One region of the Streptomyces sp. NPDC056486 genome, then DNA from elsewhere that is predicted to be linked to it. Evidence: riboswitches for the same ligand, from Rfam matches in the RefSeq annotation. Region 1 holds a riboswitch; each other region holds the start of a gene.
The links. A riboswitch is a leader RNA that binds a small molecule or an ion and turns the genes downstream of it on or off. The one in region 1 is predicted to bind cobalamin.
Positions count from the first base shown of each region.

Region 2: linked by a shared signal. The riboswitch ahead of ACFQ7F_RS14645 (ABC transporter substrate-binding protein) and the one ahead of metE (5-methyltetrahydropteroyltriglutamate--homocysteine S-methyltransferase) in region 1 are both predicted to bind cobalamin.
Region 3: linked by a shared signal. The riboswitch ahead of ACFQ7F_RS23380 (cobalamin biosynthesis protein) and the one ahead of metE (5-methyltetrahydropteroyltriglutamate--homocysteine S-methyltransferase) in region 1 are both predicted to bind cobalamin.
Region 4: linked by a shared signal. The riboswitch ahead of ACFQ7F_RS40760 (ABC transporter substrate-binding protein) and the one ahead of metE (5-methyltetrahydropteroyltriglutamate--homocysteine S-methyltransferase) in region 1 are both predicted to bind cobalamin.

Region 1 covers NZ_JBHTSF010000142.1:10,839-15,222, forward strand. Annotated here, with positions in the region: gene ACFQ7F_RS36285 (MarR family winged helix-turn-helix transcriptional regulator) at 1-284, shown strand, start outside; gene metE (5-methyltetrahydropteroyltriglutamate--homocysteine S-methyltransferase) at 339-2,660, opposite strand; cobalamin riboswitch at 2,830-3,048, opposite strand; gene ACFQ7F_RS36295 (3-hydroxybutyryl-CoA dehydrogenase) at 3,219-4,088, opposite strand; gene aceB (malate synthase A) at 4,085-4,384, opposite strand, start outside.
Region 2 covers NZ_JBHTSF010000029.1:33,813-38,196, forward strand. Annotated here, with positions in the region: gene ACFQ7F_RS14640 (ABC transporter permease) at 1-863, opposite strand, end outside; gene ACFQ7F_RS14645 (ABC transporter substrate-binding protein) at 865-2,427, opposite strand; cobalamin riboswitch at 2,480-2,606, opposite strand; gene tsaD (tRNA (adenosine(37)-N6)-threonylcarbamoyltransferase complex transferase subunit TsaD) at 2,678-3,736, opposite strand; gene ACFQ7F_RS14655 (ABC transporter ATP-binding protein) at 3,852-4,384, opposite strand, start outside.
Region 3 covers NZ_JBHTSF010000059.1:47,844-52,227, reverse strand. Annotated here, with positions in the region: gene ACFQ7F_RS23400 (helix-turn-helix domain-containing protein) at 1-747, shown strand, start outside; gene ACFQ7F_RS23395 (hypothetical protein) at 792-1,343, shown strand; gene ACFQ7F_RS23390 (hypothetical protein) at 1,276-1,584, opposite strand; gene ACFQ7F_RS23385 (DUF397 domain-containing protein) at 1,603-1,797, opposite strand; cobalamin riboswitch at 2,069-2,212, shown strand; gene ACFQ7F_RS23380 (cobalamin biosynthesis protein) at 2,334-3,272, shown strand; partial or broken gene ACFQ7F_RS23375 (cobyric acid synthase) at 3,272-4,384, shown strand, end outside.
Region 4 covers NZ_JBHTSF010000196.1:7,860-12,243, reverse strand. Annotated here, with positions in the region: gene ACFQ7F_RS40765 (FecCD family ABC transporter permease) at 1-755, opposite strand, end outside; gene ACFQ7F_RS40760 (ABC transporter substrate-binding protein) at 995-1,957, opposite strand; cobalamin riboswitch at 2,001-2,157, opposite strand; gene ACFQ7F_RS40755 (Mov34/MPN/PAD-1 family protein) at 2,121-2,543, opposite strand; gene ACFQ7F_RS40750 (amino acid permease) at 2,627-4,102, opposite strand.

The DNA of each region.
Region 1 (4,384 bases):
CGGCGCAGCGCGAACTGAGCCAGGAGCTGGGCTATGACCCCAGCGCGATCGTCGGCCTTGTGGACGACCTGGAGCGCCTCGGCTTCGTCGAACGCCGTCCCGCTCCCGACGACCGCCGCCGCCGCATCGTCGCCCTCGCCCCGGCGGGCCACGACTTCCTGCGCGACTCCGACACGATGGCCCGCGGCGTCCGCGACGAACTCCTCGCCCCGCTCGGCCCGGACGAGCGGGAGATGTTGCACGCGCTGTTGTCCCGGGTGGCGCATACGGATGATGCGTCATGACGGAACGGGGCGGCCATTCCCCCTCAAATGGCCGCCCCGGTTCGCGCGCTCGGGTCAGGAGTTCGTGGGCAGCTCCGCCCTCACCTCGCGCGCCGCCGCGACCAGGTTCTCCAGGGAGGCCTTGGTCTCCGGCCAGCCGCGGGTCTTGAGGCCGCAGTCGGGGTTCACCCACAGGCGCTCGGCGGGGATGGCCTCAAGTCCCTTGCGCAGCAGGGCTGCTGCCTCCTCGGTGCTGGGTACGCGCGGGGAGTGGATGTCGTAGACGCCGGGACCCGCCTCGCGCGGGTAGCCGTGCTCGGCCAGTTCGCGGGCCACCTGCATGTGTGAGCGGGCGGCTTCCAGGCTGATGACGTCGGCGTCGAGATCGTCGATGGCCTGGACGATGTCACCGAACTCGGCGTAGCACATGTGCGTGTGGATCTGGGTGTCCGGACGTACGCCGCTGGTGGTGAGGCGGAACGACTCGGTGGCCCAGTCCAGGTAGGAGGGACGGTCGGCGGCGCGCAGCGGCAGCGTTTCGCGCAGCGCGGGCTCATCGACCTGGATGACCGAAGTGCCGTCCGTTTCGAGGTCGTTGACCTCGTCGCGCAGGGCGAGGGCGACCTGGCGCGCCGTGTCGCCGAGCGGCTGGTCGTCGCGGACGAAGGACCAGGCGAGCATGGTGACCGGGCCGGTGAGCATGCCCTTGACGGGCCGGTCGGTGAGGGAGTTGGCGTACGAGGTCCAGCGCACCGTCATCGGTTCGGGCCGCGAGATGTCGCCGGCCAGGACCGGCGGGCGCACATAGCGGGTGCCGTACGACTGGACCCAGCCGTGCTGCGTGGCGAGGTAGCCGGTGAGCTGCTCGGCGAAGTACTGCACCATGTCGTTGCGTTCGGGCTCGCCGTGCACCAGGACGTCGATACCCGCCTTCTCCTGGAAGGCGAGGACCTCGCGGATCTCGTTCTTGATGCGCTCTTCGTAGCCGGCCGTGTCGATACGGCCCGCGCGCAAGTCGGCCCGTGCGGTGCGCAGTTCGGTGGTCTGGGGGAAGGAGCCGATGGTGGTCGTGGGCAGTTGCGGCAGGCCGAGGCGAGCCTGCTGGGCCGCCGCACGCTCCGGGTAGGCGTGCGCGCGGCGGGCATCGGCGCCGGTGACGGCGGCGACGCGGGAACGTACGGCCGGATCGTGGGTGAGGGCCGAGCCCGAGCGGGACGCCAAGTCTGCGCGGTTGGCGGACAGTTCGGCTGCGATCGCGCCAGTGCCCTGGGCCAGGCCGCGGGCCAGCGTGGCGATCTCGGCGGTCTTCTGGTGGGCGAAGGCCAGCCAGCGGGCGATCTGCGGGTCGATGTCCCGCTCGGCGGTGGCGTCCAGCGGGACATGGAGGAGGGAGCAGGACGCGGAGACGTCGACCCGGTCGGCGAGACCCAGGAGCGTGCCCAGCGTGGACAGGGACTTCTCCAGGTCGTTGATCCAGATGTTGCGGCCGTTCACGACGCCCGCGACCAGACGCTTGCCGGGAAGACCGCCGACGGCGGCGAGGTCCTGGAGCTGGCTCGCGGCGGCCTCGGTGAAGTCCAGGGCGAGGCCCTCGACCGGCGCCTTGGCAAGCACCGGAAGTGCCTCGCCGAGCCGGCCGAAGTAGGAGCCGACCAGGAGCTTCGGGCGGTCGGTGAGGGCGCCCAGATCGCGGTAGGCGCGGGCGGCGGCGTTGAGTTCGGCCGGGGTGCGGTCCTGGACCAGGGCGGGCTCGTCGAGCTGCACCCACTCCGCGCCCGCCGCGCGCAGGTCGGCGATGACCTCGGCGTACACGGGCAGCAGGCGGTCGAGGAGCGTGAGCGGCTCGAAGTCGGCCGCCACGCCGGGCGCGGGCTTGGCGAGCAGCAGATAGGTGACCGGGCCGACAAGGACCGGACGGGCCGCGAGGCCGAGCGCGATGGCTTCCTTCAGCTCGTTGACCTGCTTGGCGGAGTCGGCGGCGAAGACGGTGTCGGGGCCGAGTTCCGGCACGAGGTAGTGGTAGTTGGTGTCGAACCACTTGGTCATCTCGAGCGGCGCCACGTCCTGGGTGCCGCGGGCCATCGCGAAGTAGCCGTCGAGCCCGTCGGTGTCGACGGCCTCGCGGTGGCGCTGAGGGACGGCGCCGACCATGACGCTGGTGTCCAGGACGTGGTCGTAGTACGAGAAGTCACCGGTCGGCACTTCGTGGATGCCGGCGTCGGCCAGGTGCTGCCAGGTGGACCGGCGCAGCTGCGCCGCGGTGTCCCGGAGGGCGTCGGCGCTGACACGGCCCTTCCAGTAGCCCTCGACGGTCTTCTTCAGTTCCCGGTTGGGGCCCTGGCGGGGGTAGCCGTACACGGTGGACCGTGCTGCCGCGGCTGCGGACTTCGGTGTCATGGAAATCTCCTTCGCGAGATGACTCCTTGAGATCCCGGAGACGGGACGCGGACGCGAAGGGGTGACGAACCCGGCGGACCGAACGCGCGCCATCGGCGCGGTGCTGCGGTACTCCACCTGATCTGTACGCCGACCCGCCCACGAGGTCACCGGGATACCGCACGTGAGGGGTCACGTACGGGCAACGGGCAGGTCTTCGGACTCGCGGGCACACCTGCCGAGGCAGGTTCCTACTGGCCGTCGCTTCCCGGATCCGCGCTCGGATCCAGTGCGTATGACGGCGGTCGTTCCCACTCACCGCTGCGGGGCAGTCCCGGATTCTCACCGGGTTCCCTCTTACGACGCGTCTGCCTGGCGGGCAGGGCGAACCAGCTGCACTGGTCAGGCTAAGGGGTGGTCGCCCTCTTGGGCAGTACTGATCACATTCCGGACCGTGAGGTGAGACACGGACCCCGGCCCGAGTCAGCGCGTGCGGGGGCGCGGAACAGATCACCACTCTGTTCCGCGCCCCGCTCACAGCAGCCGCAGGCCCCTCGGCCGGCGGCGGACCCGGGCCCCTCAGCCCCGGTCGTAGATGTGGAACCCGCGGCCGCTCTTACGGCCGAGCAGCCCTGCTTCCACCATGCGCTGGAGCAGCGGCGGCGGGGCGTACAGGGGCTCCTTGAACTCTTCGTAGAGAGACGCCGCGATGGAGGCGACCGTGTCGAGGCCGATCAGGTCAGCCAGCTTCAGCGGCCCCATCGGGTGCGCGCAGCCCAGCTCCATGCCCGCGTCCACGTCGGCCGCAGTGGCGAAGCCGGACTCCGTCATCCGGATGGCCGAGAGGAGGTAGGGGACGAGCAGCGCGTTGACGACGAAGCCCGCCCTGTCCTGGGACCGGACGACCGTCTTGCCCAGGGTGTCCGTGGCGAAGTCCTGGACGGCGGCGACCGCCTCGGCGGCCGTGTGCAGCGAGGAGACGACCTCGACCAGGGGGAGTACGGGGGCGGGGTTGAAGAAGTGAAGGCCGAGGACGCGATCGGCACGCCGGGTCGCCATGCCCAGACGCATGACCGGGATGGAGGAGGTGTTGGTGGCCAGGATCGCGCCGGGGTCCTCGACGACCTTGTCCAGGGCGGCGAAGACCTCGGTCTTCGCCGCGGCGTCCTCCACGACGGCTTCGACGACGAGCTGGCGATCGGCCAGGTCGTCGAGGCTGCCGGTGAAGACCATGCGGGCCAGTGCGTCTTCGGCACCGATGCGGTCCAACTTTCCGCGCTGTACGGCACGTTCGAGCGATACGGCCACGCGTTCGCGGGCGGCGCGTGCGGTCGGCCCGTCGGCCTCGCACACCACGGTGTCCAGACCGGCGCGGGCGCACACCTCGGCGATTCCGGCGCCCATCTGGCCCCCGCCCACCACGCCGACCCGGCGGATGGCTGCGGTCATGACTGTCCCTCCGGGCGGTGCACGAGGTGGCGGCTGTAGGCATCCGTGGTGAAGAACGCGGGCAACTCCCGCGACAAGGCGGTCCGGTGGAACAGTCCACGGACTTCGTCGACCGGCGCCCACGGATACTCCGCACCCAGGGCGGCGAGCTCGTCCTCCATCAGCTCAAGAACCGTCTCGCGGTCGACGGCCCGGTGCCGCAGCCACTGCCAGATCTGCACCCGGGCGATCTCCGCGGTGGCCGCGTCCTCCATCAGGCCGTACAGGGCGACGGCTCCCTGCCCATGCAGCCAGGC
Region 2 (4,384 bases), on a different contig from region 1:
AAGAGTGCATACGTCTGTACTTGGGGCAGGTCCCGGTTCTGCACCGCCTCGACGAAGCCGCTGCCGAGGCCGCGGAATCCGAACACCGCCTCCACGAGCACGGCGCCGCCAAGGAGCCCCTCCACGCACCGGGCGTACTGCTGGGCGGCGGGGCCGAGGGCATTGGGCAGCACGTGGCGCAGCACCACCGTGCGTTCCTGCATGCCGAGGAGCCGTAGGTGCTCGGCGACGGGGCCAGGCTGTTCGGCCGCTACGCCCACGCGGATCTGGCGCGCCAGATCACACAGGTGCCTGGCCGTCAGTACGGTGACGGGGAGCACCAGGACCGCGGGCTCCGCCAGCAACGCGGCCGTGTCCATACCGACGGCGGTGGCGGGCAGCAGTCCGGCCGCCAGCGACACCGATGCGACGAGCAGCAGCCCGAGCACGAACTCCGGGACGGCGTGCAGCAGCACGGCGGCCGCGTTCAATGCACGGTCGGTGCGGCTCCCCTCTCGCAAACCGGACATGGTGCCGAGCAGCGGCGCCACCACGGTGACGAGGACCAGCGCAGGCACACCGAGCAGCAGCGTCACCCCGGTTCGGCGGCCGATGTCGTCGACCACGGGCAGCCCGGTCGTCAGGGAGTTTCCGAGGTCACCGGTGAGCAGGCGGCCGAGCCAGTGCCAGAAGCGGGTCCAGGCCGGTTGGTCAAGGCCCAACTGTTGCCGTAGCGCTGCCACTTGTTCGGGCGTACCGAGTTCACCGCGCAATACGTCGGCGGTGTCGCCGGGAAGGAGCGACCCGACGGCGAACACAGCCACCAGTACGAACAGGCATTGGACCAGTGCCAGGAGCGAACGCCGCAGGATGTAGGCGCGCACCTCAGCCGATGCGGACCCGGTCGAAGCGGGCCCAGTCGTGGGAGTTCGGCGGTGCCGCGCGCAGGCCGCGGACGGACTCGTCGATGGCGTCGTTGGCATCGGAGAACGCCCACACAAGGAGGCCGGATTCGTCGCGGGCGATCTTCTGGGCGCGGGCAAGCAAGCTCAGCCGATCCTTCTCGTCCCGGGTGGTTCGGGCTCGCTCGAGCAGCGCGTCGAACTTCTTCGACGCGTACTGCGTCTGGTTGCGGGCCGCTCCGCCACGGACCCGCTGTTGCAGGAAGTCGGAGACAGGCAGGGTGGAGGTGGTGTTGAAGGCGGCGACGCCCTTCGTCTTGATCTCGGAGAAGTAGGTGCTGGAAGCACGGGTGTTGGCCGTCAGCTTCAGTCCGACCTCGCGCAGCTGCCGCGCCATCAGATCCGCGGCCGGCTCCCACGCGGCGTCGACGGAACTCGTCTCCACGGTGATGTGCAGGCCATCGGCGCCGGCCTCCTTCACCAACTTGCGCGCTTCGTCGACATCCCGTGCACGCGGCTCGAGGTCGTCCGGGTAGCCGCGCAGGCCCATCCCGAACAGGTCGTCGCCGATCTCACCGTGGCCGGCAAGCGCGATACGCACCAGCGCCGCCCGGTCGATGCCGAGCTGTACGGCCCGCACCAGGCGTGGATCGTCGAACGGCTCGCGGCCGGTGCGCAGGAGGAGCTGCTGCGCGGTCGCCCGCTCGGCCGTCAGCAACCGGGTCGAGCTCTCCTTCTTCAGCCGTTCCACGGAGGAACCGGCCATGTCGGCGGCGTAGTGCACCTGCCCGGACAGCAGCGCGTTGAGCCGCGCCGACTCGTCGTTCGCCGGGACGATCTCGAGCCCGGCGATGTGCGGAGCGCCGTCCCAGTGGTCCGCCCAGCCCCGGTAGCGGGCGATGCCTCCGGGCGTGAACGACACATAGGTGAAGGGACCGGAGCCGACGGGCTTGCGGAAGTCCTTCGTCCCGTCGGGGATGATCTCGGTGCCGGGGCCCGCGAGGACGGATGGGAACTCGAAGTTCGGCGCCTTCAGCTTGAAGACCACGGACCGTTCGCCGTCGGCCTTGCTCGCGGCGAAATCGATCGAGGAGAGCAGCACCTGCGAGGGCGAGCCGGTATCGGGGTCGGCGGCGCGGCGGTAACTGTAGAGGACGTCGTTCGCGGTGACGGGCTTCCCGTCGTGGAATTCCGCCGCGCGCAGACGTATTCGCCACCGGGTGCCGGAGGCGTCGCTCTCCCATGACTCCGCGAGGCGCGCACGGACGGACATGTCGTCCGCGTACGTACCGAGCGTGTCGTAGAGGGCCTTGGCGCGGGCTTGGTCGACGAAGTTCGGGGCGACGTGGGGGTCGAGGGTTTCCTGGGAGCCGCCGGCCGTGAACGCGGCGCGGAACCGGTCGCTGCCTCCCCCGTCCTTCCCGTCCCCGCCGCAGCCGGTGAGCAGGCCGGACGCGGTGAGCGCCAGGGCGCCTCCGGCGGCAAGGACTCCTCGTCTGCCGGGTTCCGGTCGCTGCTTCGGCGCCGTCCGGGCATACGTGATCACAGTCGATCCTCTCCGGGGTGTCCTCGCCCCTGCTGTCAGACCGGCGACGGGTCAGTCTCCTGACTCCCGGATCGTCGCTCGCCTCCGCCTTCCCGTCCACGTGCGCGGACAGTGGCGTGCAGGAGGATCGCTCCCCGGTCACAGTGGCGGGACCGCGCCGGATTCACACCGGCTTCCTGGCTCCCGTCGCCTCGTGTGCTCATTGTTGCGTACGAGGCAATAGGTGCGGGCCGTGCGGTGAGCGGTGACGTCAAGCAGCCCGCGCCGTGGGCTTCGGCAGCGGCGCGAGGGACGCGTACTCCAGCGGTGCGGACGGGTCGATCGACACATCGAGCGGAGCGGGTTGGGCGCCGGAGCGGACCAACAGGTCACCGACGGCGGCGATCATGGCACCGTTGTCGGTGCACAGCGTCATCGGCGGTACCCGCAGCTCGATGCCCGCGGCCCGGCAGCGCTGTTCGGCCAGGGCCCGCACACGGGAGTTGGCGGCCACTCCCCCGACCACGATCAGTGTCCTCACGTCGTGATCGCGGCACGCACGCAAGGCCTTACGGGTGAGGACGTCGGCGACGGCCTCCTGCAGCGCGGCCGCCCCGTCGGCGACCGACGGCTCCGCGCCACGCTGCCGGTGCTGCTCCACCCAGCGTGCGGCGGCCGTCTTCAATCCGGAGAAGGAGAACGCGTACGGGTCGTCCCCGGCCCGGGTCAGCGGGCGCGGGAAGGTGACCGCGCCCGGGTCGCCGTCACGCGCGGCGCGGTCGATGGCGGGCCCGCCGGGATACGGCAGGCCCAGGATGCGGGCGACCTTGTCGAAGCACTCGCCGGCCGCGTCGTCGAGCGTGTCGCCCAGGTGCAGGATCAGCTCGCGCACCAGGTCCGGGACCAGGAGCAGGGAAGTGTGGCCACCGGAAACGATGAGGACCACGCACGGCTCGGGCAGCGGGCCGTGCTCAAGGGTGTCGGCGGCGACATGTCCGGCCAGGTGGTGCACTCCGTACAGCGGGACGTCCGCCGCGTAGGCCAGGGACTTCGCACCGGCAAGGCCGACCTGCAGGGCGCCGGAGAGGCCGGGTCCCGTGGTGACGGCGACGGCGTCGATCTGCTCAAGTCGCAGACCGGCGTCCGCCAGGGCTTGTCGCACGACCGGAGTGAAGGCGTGCAGATGGGCGCGGGCTGCGATCTCGGGCACCACGCCACCGAAGCGGGCGTGTTCGTCCATGCTCGACGCCACCACGTGGGCAAGGAGTTTCCCGCCCCGCACGATGCCCGCGCCGGTTTCGTCGCACGACGACTCGATCCCCAGCACCACCGGTCCACTCACCGCGACCCTCCTTCTGCACATTGTCGCTAGTTGCAATATATGTGCAATAAGAGAGTGGCGAGCACACCCGCCCCCCGATCGCCGCCGCGTCCCCGGCGCAGTCTCATATCCCCGCTGACTCCGTCGCCGGCTCCAAGGGGAAGTGGCACAGAGCTGTGTGGGAGTCGGCCGCGCCCGTCGTCCCGCGGACCACGAGCGGCGGCGCCTCGGTGGCGCACACGTCCTCGGCACGCCAGCACCGGGTACGGAAGCGGCAGCCGGAGGGGATGTCGAAAGGCGAGGGGATCTCCCCCTGGAGCTGGATCTCCTGGTCACCACTGGCGCGGGAGGCGTCCAGGACCGGTGCGGCCGACATCAGCGCCGAGGTGTAGGGGTGTTGGGGGCGGTCGAAGACCTCCTCGGTGTTCCCGTGCTCGATGACCTTGCCCAGGTACATCACCGTCACCCGGTCGGCGATGTAGCGCACCACGGACAGGTCGTGGGAGATGAACACGTACGCGACACCGAGGCGTGAGCGGAGTTCCGACAGGACGTTCAGGACCTGCGCCTGCACGGACAGGTCGAGGGCGGAGACGGGCTCGTCACACACGATGAGGTCGGGGTCCAGGGCAAGGGCGCGGGCGATGCCGATGCGCT
Region 3 (4,384 bases), on a different contig from region 1:
GACTGGTCACTGTCCAAGATCATGAGGATCGAGCAGGGAACGGTCAGCCTCTCCGTCACCGATCTGCGCGCTCTCCTCCAGCAGTACGGAGTGACGGATCCGGATCTCGGCGCGGAACTCGAAGAGGCCGCTCGCGGCTCCAAGGGCGCGAGCTGGTGGGCCCAGTACCACGACATCATCGGACCGCAGTTCAGTCAGTACGTGGGGTACGAGAGTGCCGCCGCGTCCATTCGCACGTACAACCCGATCATCGTGCCCGGCTTCCTGCAGACGGACGAGTACGCGATGGCGCTCCTCGCCCCGCGCGTGGCGACGGAGCGGGCGCGGCGGATCGTGGAACTGCGGACAGCGCGCCAAGAGCGCGCTCTGGAGGGCGAGGACCCGCCGTGGACGTTCTTCGTCATCGATGAGGCCGCGCTGCACCGGCAGATCGGCGGTCCGCGCGTGCTGCGCGCCCAGCTGCAGCGCCTCATTGACATGTCGGCACGCCCGAAGGTGTCCCTCCAGGTTCTGCCGTTCACAGCGGGCGCCCACTACTCCACCTTGAGCAGCTTCATCCTGCTCGGCTTCCTCGACGACGAGGACCTGCTTTACCTGGAGGCTCAGGGGAACCAGTCGATCCGTGACGATCACGAGCTGATCGTGCGTCACCAGGAGTGCTTCGAATCCCTGCGCGAGACCGCGTACAGCGGAGATAAAGCCATCGACCTGATCAACCGGGTCAGGGACGGCATTGACAGCAGCTGACCTTCCGGGCCCGAGGAGTCCGGCAGGAGCGAGGAGGCCTCAACATGCCAGCCGCGTTGCGAGAGTGGTGGCGGGGGATTCTCGCGGCCATCAGGCAGGCGCCGTGGCGGGGCGGTGGTACGGGTGGTGCGCAAGGTGCCGATGGGGCCTCCGTCGGCAGCAACGCCGGCGGGGCCGCCCATGTCACCGCCGACGCCGGCGCCGAGCAGCCGACATCCGTCGGCCCCTCCTACAACCAGCTCGTCCGCGAAGCGATGACCGACCAGGGCCGTACGAATCGGATGGACACGCTGGACCGCCATCGCACGGACGACAACGTGCGGATGTTCACGACCAGGATCGTCTACTGCACCGGCTGCATACTCGTTCTGGTGCTGACGCTCACCGGAGTGCTCGTCGTCCTGGCCGCCATCGGCATGACGGGGTTCCGGACGGTCGGCCCGGTGATCGCTGTCTTCTCGGCCCCCGTGATCGCGCTCAGCCGCCAGCTCGCCAGGCTGATCTCGCAGGCGGGGGCAACGCCCACGCTCAGCGACGACCGCCGTGCTGTGGTTCCCGCTCAGCGGCCCGAGCCCAAGGCTGACGATTCTGCCTGAACTCGGCGAAGCCCCACCACAGACCCACGGCCACCGCGGCCACCACGGCCGTGAGGACCCAGACAGCCAGCCGCGCCGCCGTCCCCTCGACCAACAGCGAGGCCGCCGCTCCGACCAGGGTGACGGCCGCACCGAGCAGCACACACCCCGCCACGGCCGCGACGACCCCCGATGCCTTCCGCTTCCCCCCGTGCACGCCGTTCACCAGCCGCCGCACATCGGCAAGATGATGCTCAGTCATCCCGTTCCCCCCTCCCTCTCACCCAGCTCCGACGAGAGCGTTCAGGAACGCTTGCCAGCGCTCGACGGAGAAGACGACGCCGGGTTCCGACGGGTTCTGCGAATCACGGACAATCACCGCTTTCCGCACGAAGGCAATTTCAACACACTCTCCGTCGGCCCCGCTGTAGCTGCTCCTGCGCCAGAACAATCCGGACGAGCTCTCATTGGACACGCCGACCTCCCCCTGCCCGAGAGCCGGCGTCCCTCGACGCGTGTCCGTCGCTCTTCGCCCACGCCGATGCACGATAGCGCCGTGATCTTGGAGGGCCGCCAGGTCCGCCGAGAACCGTCACACCACGTCACGACCGGACCCAATCACTCCTGGACCGCTCTCCGGTTGTCGTGTTCCAGTCTAGGAAAGTTACATTTCCAGGCCTAGGGAGAAACCGGCCCTATGTGGGCCTCGGCACACTCTCCCGCCCCAGGTCAACGGCAAGTTGACGGGCGTTCGTGGGCGTGGTGGACTGCCGGAGCCATTACGGCGGCAGAAGAGGAAGCCGGTGCGAATCCGGCGCGGTCCCGCCACTGTCATCGAGGAGACGACTCCTCGGAAGCCAGGAACTCTCGCCGCCGATCTCGTCGAATCAGGGCGCGGACACCCTGAGTGAGGACATATCGCCATGCGCGGCCGCTCGTTGCCGGTCTCTGTGCCCCTGCCTGTCCAGGCCGGGCCCCTCGCTCTCCTCCGCGTAACGGCCGGCTGAAGCCATGTGTGCCGATCGCGACTTCGCGTACGGCGCCGCCGTCGGCCTCCTCGGTGATCTGTTCCTCGGCGATCCTCGCCGCGGGCATCCGGTCGCCGCGTTCGGTCGGGCCGCGGGAGCCGTCGAGCGTGTGCTGTGGCGTGACCACCGCGGGTGGGGCGCCCTGCATGCCGTGGTGTGCGCCGGGGGTGCGGCAGGTGCCGCTGCCCTGGCCTCTTCCCTTGTACGTGAATCACGCGCCGCATCCGTCGCGCTGACCGCCGCCACCACCTGGGCCGTGGTCGGCGGGACCTCGCTGGGCCGCGAGGCGCGGGCCGTCGGCGGGGCGCTCGCCGCCGGGGACATCGAGGTGGCAAGGGAGCGGCTTCCGCATCTGTGCGGCCGTGATCCGCAGGCCCTCGACGCCGACGGCATCGCGCGGGCCGTGGTCGAGTCCGTCGCCGAGAACACGTCCGACGCGGTCGTCGGCGCCTTGGTGTGGGGGGCGCTCGGCGGGGTTCCCGGGCTCGTCGCCTTCCGGGCCGTGAACACGCTCGACGCCATGGTCGGGCACAAGTCCGTGAAGTACCGGCGGTACGGGTGGGCCTCCGCGCGGCTCGACGATGTTCTGGGGTGGCCCGGGGCCCGGCTCACCGCGGTGCTCGCCGCTGCCGCCGGGGATGCGCCACGAGGGGCCCTGCGGGCCTGGCGTACCGACGCCGCCAAGCATCCGAGCCCCAACGCGGGGCCGGTCGAGACCTCCTTCGCCGGGGCGTTGGGGGTAAGGCTCGGGGGGACCCTCTCGTACGGAGGCCGGGTCGAGCACCGGCCTGTCCTGAACGGGGACGGGCGGGACGTCGAAGTCGCCGACATCGAGCGGGCCGTGAAGCTTTCGCGACGGGTCGGGCTGCTTGCCCTGGGGGTCGCCGCAGTGGTGAGCACTATGCGGAAAGGCAGGGCCTGATGAGTGGTGGGCTGCTCGTGGCCGGGACCACGTCCGACGCGGGGAAGAGCGTGATCACTGCCGGGATCTGCCGGTGGCTGGCCCGCAAGGGGGTCTCCGTCGCGCCCTTCAAGGCGCAGAACATGTCCCTCAACTCCTTCGTCACGCGCGAGGGCGCCGAGATCGGGCGGGCCCAGGCCATGCAGGCGCAGGCCGCCCGGGTCGAGCCGAGCGCGCTGATGAACCCCGTGCTGCTCAAGCCGGGCAGTGACCGCAGCAGCCAGGTCGTCCTCATGGGAAAGCCCGTGGGCGAGATGAGTGCGCGCGGCTATCACGGTGGGCGCCAGGAACAGCTGCTCTCCACCGTCGTGGGATGTCTCGAAGAACTTCGGGGCAGCTATGACGCCGTGATCTGCGAAGGCGCGGGCAGTCCCGCCGAGATCAATCTGCGGCGTACGGACATCGTGAACATGGGGATCGCGCGGGCCGCCCGCTTCCCGGTCATCGTGGTCGGCGACATCGACCGCGGCGGCGTCTTCGCCTCCTTCTTCGGGACGACGGCGCTGCTCAGCGCCGAGGACCAGGAACTGGTCGCCGGGTATCTCGTCAACAAGTTCCGTGGCGACGTCTCGCTGCTCGAACCGGGGCTCGACATGCTTCATGAGCTCACCGGGCGGCGTACGTTCGGCGTGCTTCCCTTCCAGCACGGTCTCGGTATCGACGAGGAGGACGGGCTCCGGGTGTCCCTGCGGGGCGCCGTACGGGAGTCCGTCGTCGCTCCCCCGGTCGGTGAGGACGTGCTGCGGGTCGCCGTCTGTGCCGTGCCGCTGATGTCGAACTTCACGGACGTGGACGCCCTGGCCGCCGAACCCGGCGTCGTGGTGCGGTTCGTTGACCGCGCCGATGAACTCGTCGACGCCGATCTCGTGGTCGTACCGGGGACGCGCGGCACGGTCCGCGCCCTGCAGTGGCTGCGCGAGCGCGGTCTCGCGGACGCCATCGCGCGCCGCGCTGCCGAGGGGCGGCCCGTGCTCGGTATCTGCGGCGGCTTCCAGGTCCTCGGCGAGCACATCGAGGACGACGTCGAGTCACGGGCAGGAGCCGTGGACGGGCTCGGCCTGCTGCCCGTGCGC
Region 4 (4,384 bases), on a different contig from region 1:
CCCTCCTCCCCGACCAGGAGCAGGTCCAGGGGGCGGGCCAGGGCCACGAGCAGCGCCGTGCCCGCGATCAGGGCGGCGCCGGGCAGGGCGAGCATGTCCCAGCGGGCGCTGCCGAGGCCGCCGAGCGTCCAGTACAGGACTTCCTTCAGGTGGTCCGCGCTGTCCGCCATGATCAGGATCAGGCTGGTCAGGGCCGAGAGGATGTACGAGACGGCCACGCCCGCCAGAATCAGGCGGCCCGTGGCGAAGCCGCCGCCTCCCGACCTCGCCAGGGTGTAGACGACGAGCAGGGAGAGCAGGGCGCCCGCGAAGGCGGCGGCCGGGATGGTGACGGTGGTGGCCAGGCCCGCGCCCACGCCGAAGGCGCTGCCGAGGACGATGACGGCGACGGCTCCTGCGGAGGCGCCGGACGAGACGCCGAGGAGGAAGGGGTCGGCCAGGGGGTTTCTCACCAGGGCCTGGAGGACTGTGCCGATGACTGCCAGGCCCGCGCCTACGGCTGCGCCGAGCAGGACCCTGGGGAGTCTTACGTCCAGGACGATCGTACGGAACGGGGAGGGGTCTGCCCTCCCCGTGAGGATTTCCAGGACCTCGGGCGCCGGGATCCGGACGGAGCCCAGGGCGAGGCCTGCGACGATCGCGACCGCGAGGGCGGTGCAGAGTGCCGCGACGACTGTCGCGTAGCCCAGTCGTCTGCGGGTCCGTGCGGCCCTGGCGGGGCTCTCCCCAATCCCGCCCCTTCCCGGCTGTGACATTTGCGGCTCCGCCGCGTGGGGAGGCTCCGCCCCCGGGCCCCCGGACTGGTTGCCGTCGATCACCGGCTTCGCCGAGTTCGTCCTCAAACGCCGGACGGGCTGAGTAGATGCCGGGGCGGGGTGGGTGGGTGATGGCGCGGGGTGGGTGGGTGCCGGAGCCGGGTCGAGTTGTCGCCTGGTGGGCTGGAATCGTCTCCGCGCGAGCCCGAGCGATCGGGCGCCCGGCTGGAAAAGCCTCTTCACAGCTGGTCCGCCAGCTTGCTCACCGCCGCCGGTGCCCGTACCCCCACCACCGCGTCCGAAAGCGGCAGGACCGCGAAGCGCTTGTGCTTGATGGCGGGGACGTCTGCCAGGACCGGGTCGTCCAGGAGGCGCTTCTTCTTCTGGGCGACCGTCGTGCCGCCGTAGTCGAGGATCACGATCGTCTCGGGCTTGCGGTCGACCACCGATTCCCAGGACGCGTCGCCGAAGGACTTGTCCAGGTCGGCGAAGACGTTGCGGCCGCCCGCCCGTTCGATGATGTCGTTGCCGATGCCCCGGCCGCCCGCCGTGAACGCGGTCTTGTCGCCGCTGTCGTAGACGAAGACAGGGACGGGCTCGCGGTCCTTCGACTTCTTCGCCGCGGCGGTCAGTTCGCGTTCGGCGCCGCTCACCCACCGGTCGGCGCGCGCCCGTACCCCGAAGGTGGAACCGACCTCCCGCACCTCGCGGTAGACGTCGTCCATCGATACCGCCCGCTTCGCGCAGGCCTCGACGTCCAGGCGGCTCTCGATGCCGGACTTCGCCAGGGCCGCGCGGCTGCGGCCCTCGCCCGCCAGGAAGGCGCTCGCGTAGCCGCCGTAGACGAAGTCGGGGTCGGAGGCCAGGAGCTTCTCGTACGAGGGGTACTCCTTGGCCAGGACCGGGATGTCCGCGTACGCCTTCGCGTACTTCGGCAGGACCTTGTCGTCCAGGTACGCCGTTCCGGCCAGGTGGTCCTTCAGGCCCAGCTCCAGCATCACTTCCGTCGCGTGCTGGTTCATCGTCACGGCGCGCTTCGGCGGTGCGTCGTACGTCGTCTTCACGCCGCAGTTCGTGACCGTGTACGGGAAGCCTGCTGCCGTCGCGGCGGGCTTGTCCGAAGCGGAGTCCGCGGCGGACGAGCAGGCGGCGAGCGGGACGAGCAGGGCGGTGGCCGCGAGCAGGCGTATGGGGCGGGACATGGCTGAGCTGCCTCCTCCAGGGGATTCCGCGTCCCCTGCGTCGTGGGAGAAGAAGGCGGCAGGTCAGTTCCTGACTGCCCCGCCCGCGAAGGGTGGGGTCACAGTGGCGGGACCGTGCCGGATTCGCACCGGCTTCCTGGGTCCTGCCGCCTCAAAGGTGAGCTCAGTATGCCTGGACGACCTTCACCTCTTCTTCGGTGACCTCGCCGTCCACGATCCGGTAGGAGCGGAACTGGAAGTCGCCCGCGTCGTCGGCGTCGGCCGTGGAGACCAGGACGTAGTGGGCGCCCGGTTCGTTGGCGTACGTGATGTCCGTGCGCGAGGGGTACGCCTCGGTCGCCGTGTGCGAGTGGTAGACGATCACCGGCTCCTCGTCGCGGTCGTCCATCTCGCGGTAGAGCTTGAGGAGGTCGGTCGAGTCGAACTCGTAGAACGTGGGCGAGCGGGCCGCGTTCAGCATCGGGATGAAGCGCTCGGGGCGGCCGGTGCCCTCCGGGCCCGCGACCACACCGCAGGCCTCGTCGGGGTGGTCCTGGCGCGCGTGCGCGACGATCTGGTCGTGAAGGGCCTGGGTGAGGGTCAGCATGGCAGCCAGGATAAACAGAAGGGCCTGTCCGTACCGAAGAGTGGTACGGACAGGCCCACATGCTGGGATCAGGCGTTACGGCGCTACTTCTTCACCGTGTCCTGCGGCTCGGCCTCGCCGCCGCCCGTCGACTGCGAGTCGTTGCGCTTCTGCATGATCAGGTAGCCGACGCCCAGGATCAGGGCCCAGACGGGGGCCGCGTAGAGCGAGATCCGCGCGTCCTTGTCGACGCCCATCATCACGATCACCATCGCGATGAAGGCGAGCGCGAACCAGCTCGTGTACGGGGCGCCCGGCGCCCGGAAGGTGGACTGCGGCAGCTCGCCGCGGTCGGCCTTGCGGCGGTACTTGATCTGGCAGACCAGGATCATGATCCAGGCCCACATGCCGGAGATGGTCGCGAAGGAGACGACGTAGTTGAACGCCTCGCCCGGCCACTGGTAGTTGATCCAGACGCCGACCAGCATCAGCGCGGCGGAGAAGGTCGTGCCGACCAGGGGCAGGCCGTTCTTCGTGAGCTTGGTGAAGAACTTCGGGCCCTGGCCGTTCATCGCCAGGTCGCGCAGCATGCGGCCGGTGGAGTACATGCCGGAGTTGCAGGAGGAGAGCGCGGCCGTCAGGACGACGAAGTTGACGATCGCAGCGCCGACGCCGAGGCCCATCTTGTCGAAGGCGGCGACGAACGGCGAGACGCCCGGCACGAACTCCGTCCACGGCACGACCGAGAGGATCATGATGAGCGCGCCGACGTAGAAGACGGCGATGCGCCACGGCACGGTGTTGATGGCCTTGGGCAGGACGGTCTTGGGGTCCTTGGACTCGCCCGCGGTGACGCCGACGAGCTCGACGGCGAGGAAGGCGAACATCACGATCTGCAGCGTCATCAGCGTGGAGCCGATGCCGTTGGGGAAGAAGCCGCCCTGGTCCCACAGGTGGGAGACGGATGCGGTGTCACCGGCGTCGGAGAAGCCGATGGTGAGGATGCCGGCGCAGATCAGGATCATGCCGATGATCGCGGTGACCTTGACCATCGAGAACCAGAACTCGAGCTCACCGAAGAGCTTCACGGAGATCAGGTTGGCGCCGTACAGGATGACCGTGAAGATCAGCGCGTAACCCCATTGTGGAATGGAGTCGTGTGTCCAGTACTGCATGTACTGGGCCGCTGCCGTTACTTCTGTGATGCCGGTGACGACCCAGAAGAGCCAGTACGTCCAGCCGGTCACGTACCCGAAGAACGGGCCGATGAATTCACGCGCGTACTCCGAGAAGGAGCCCGACACGGCGCGGTACATGAGCAGCTCGCCCAGGGCCCGCATGATGAAGAAGATGACGAGGCCGGCGATGGCGTACGCCAGGATGAGGCTCGGACCGGCCTTGTGAATGGCCTTGCCCGCGCCGAGGAACAGGCCGGTGCCGATGGCACCGCCGATCGCGATCATCTGGATCTGCCGGGCACCTAGCCCGCGCTGATAACCCTCGCCTGACGAGCCGGGCGAACCGCCCGTGCCGTCGGCCTCATTGCCGTCGTGATGCTCTTCGACCTGCGCTGAGGTCATGGTGACGCCTTTCTCCACGCTGATCCGTGCCCGCAGTCTGCGTATGGCCACGGGTCAGGTCCTGATCCCCCCGGATATGGATGGAGTGCTACCGGCGGTCTGCCGGCCCGAGCGCCACCCCGTGACATGGGTGGCGTCACCGAGTGGTCGTGAAGATTTATCACGGTCGCAACAGTGATCGGCCCGGCCACGTGTGGCTCACGTCACGAGAAGAAGCGGACAAAATTCCCCCACCGCGTCAAAGGTGGGCAGTGAAGTGACGCGATCGTTATCCGGATTTGA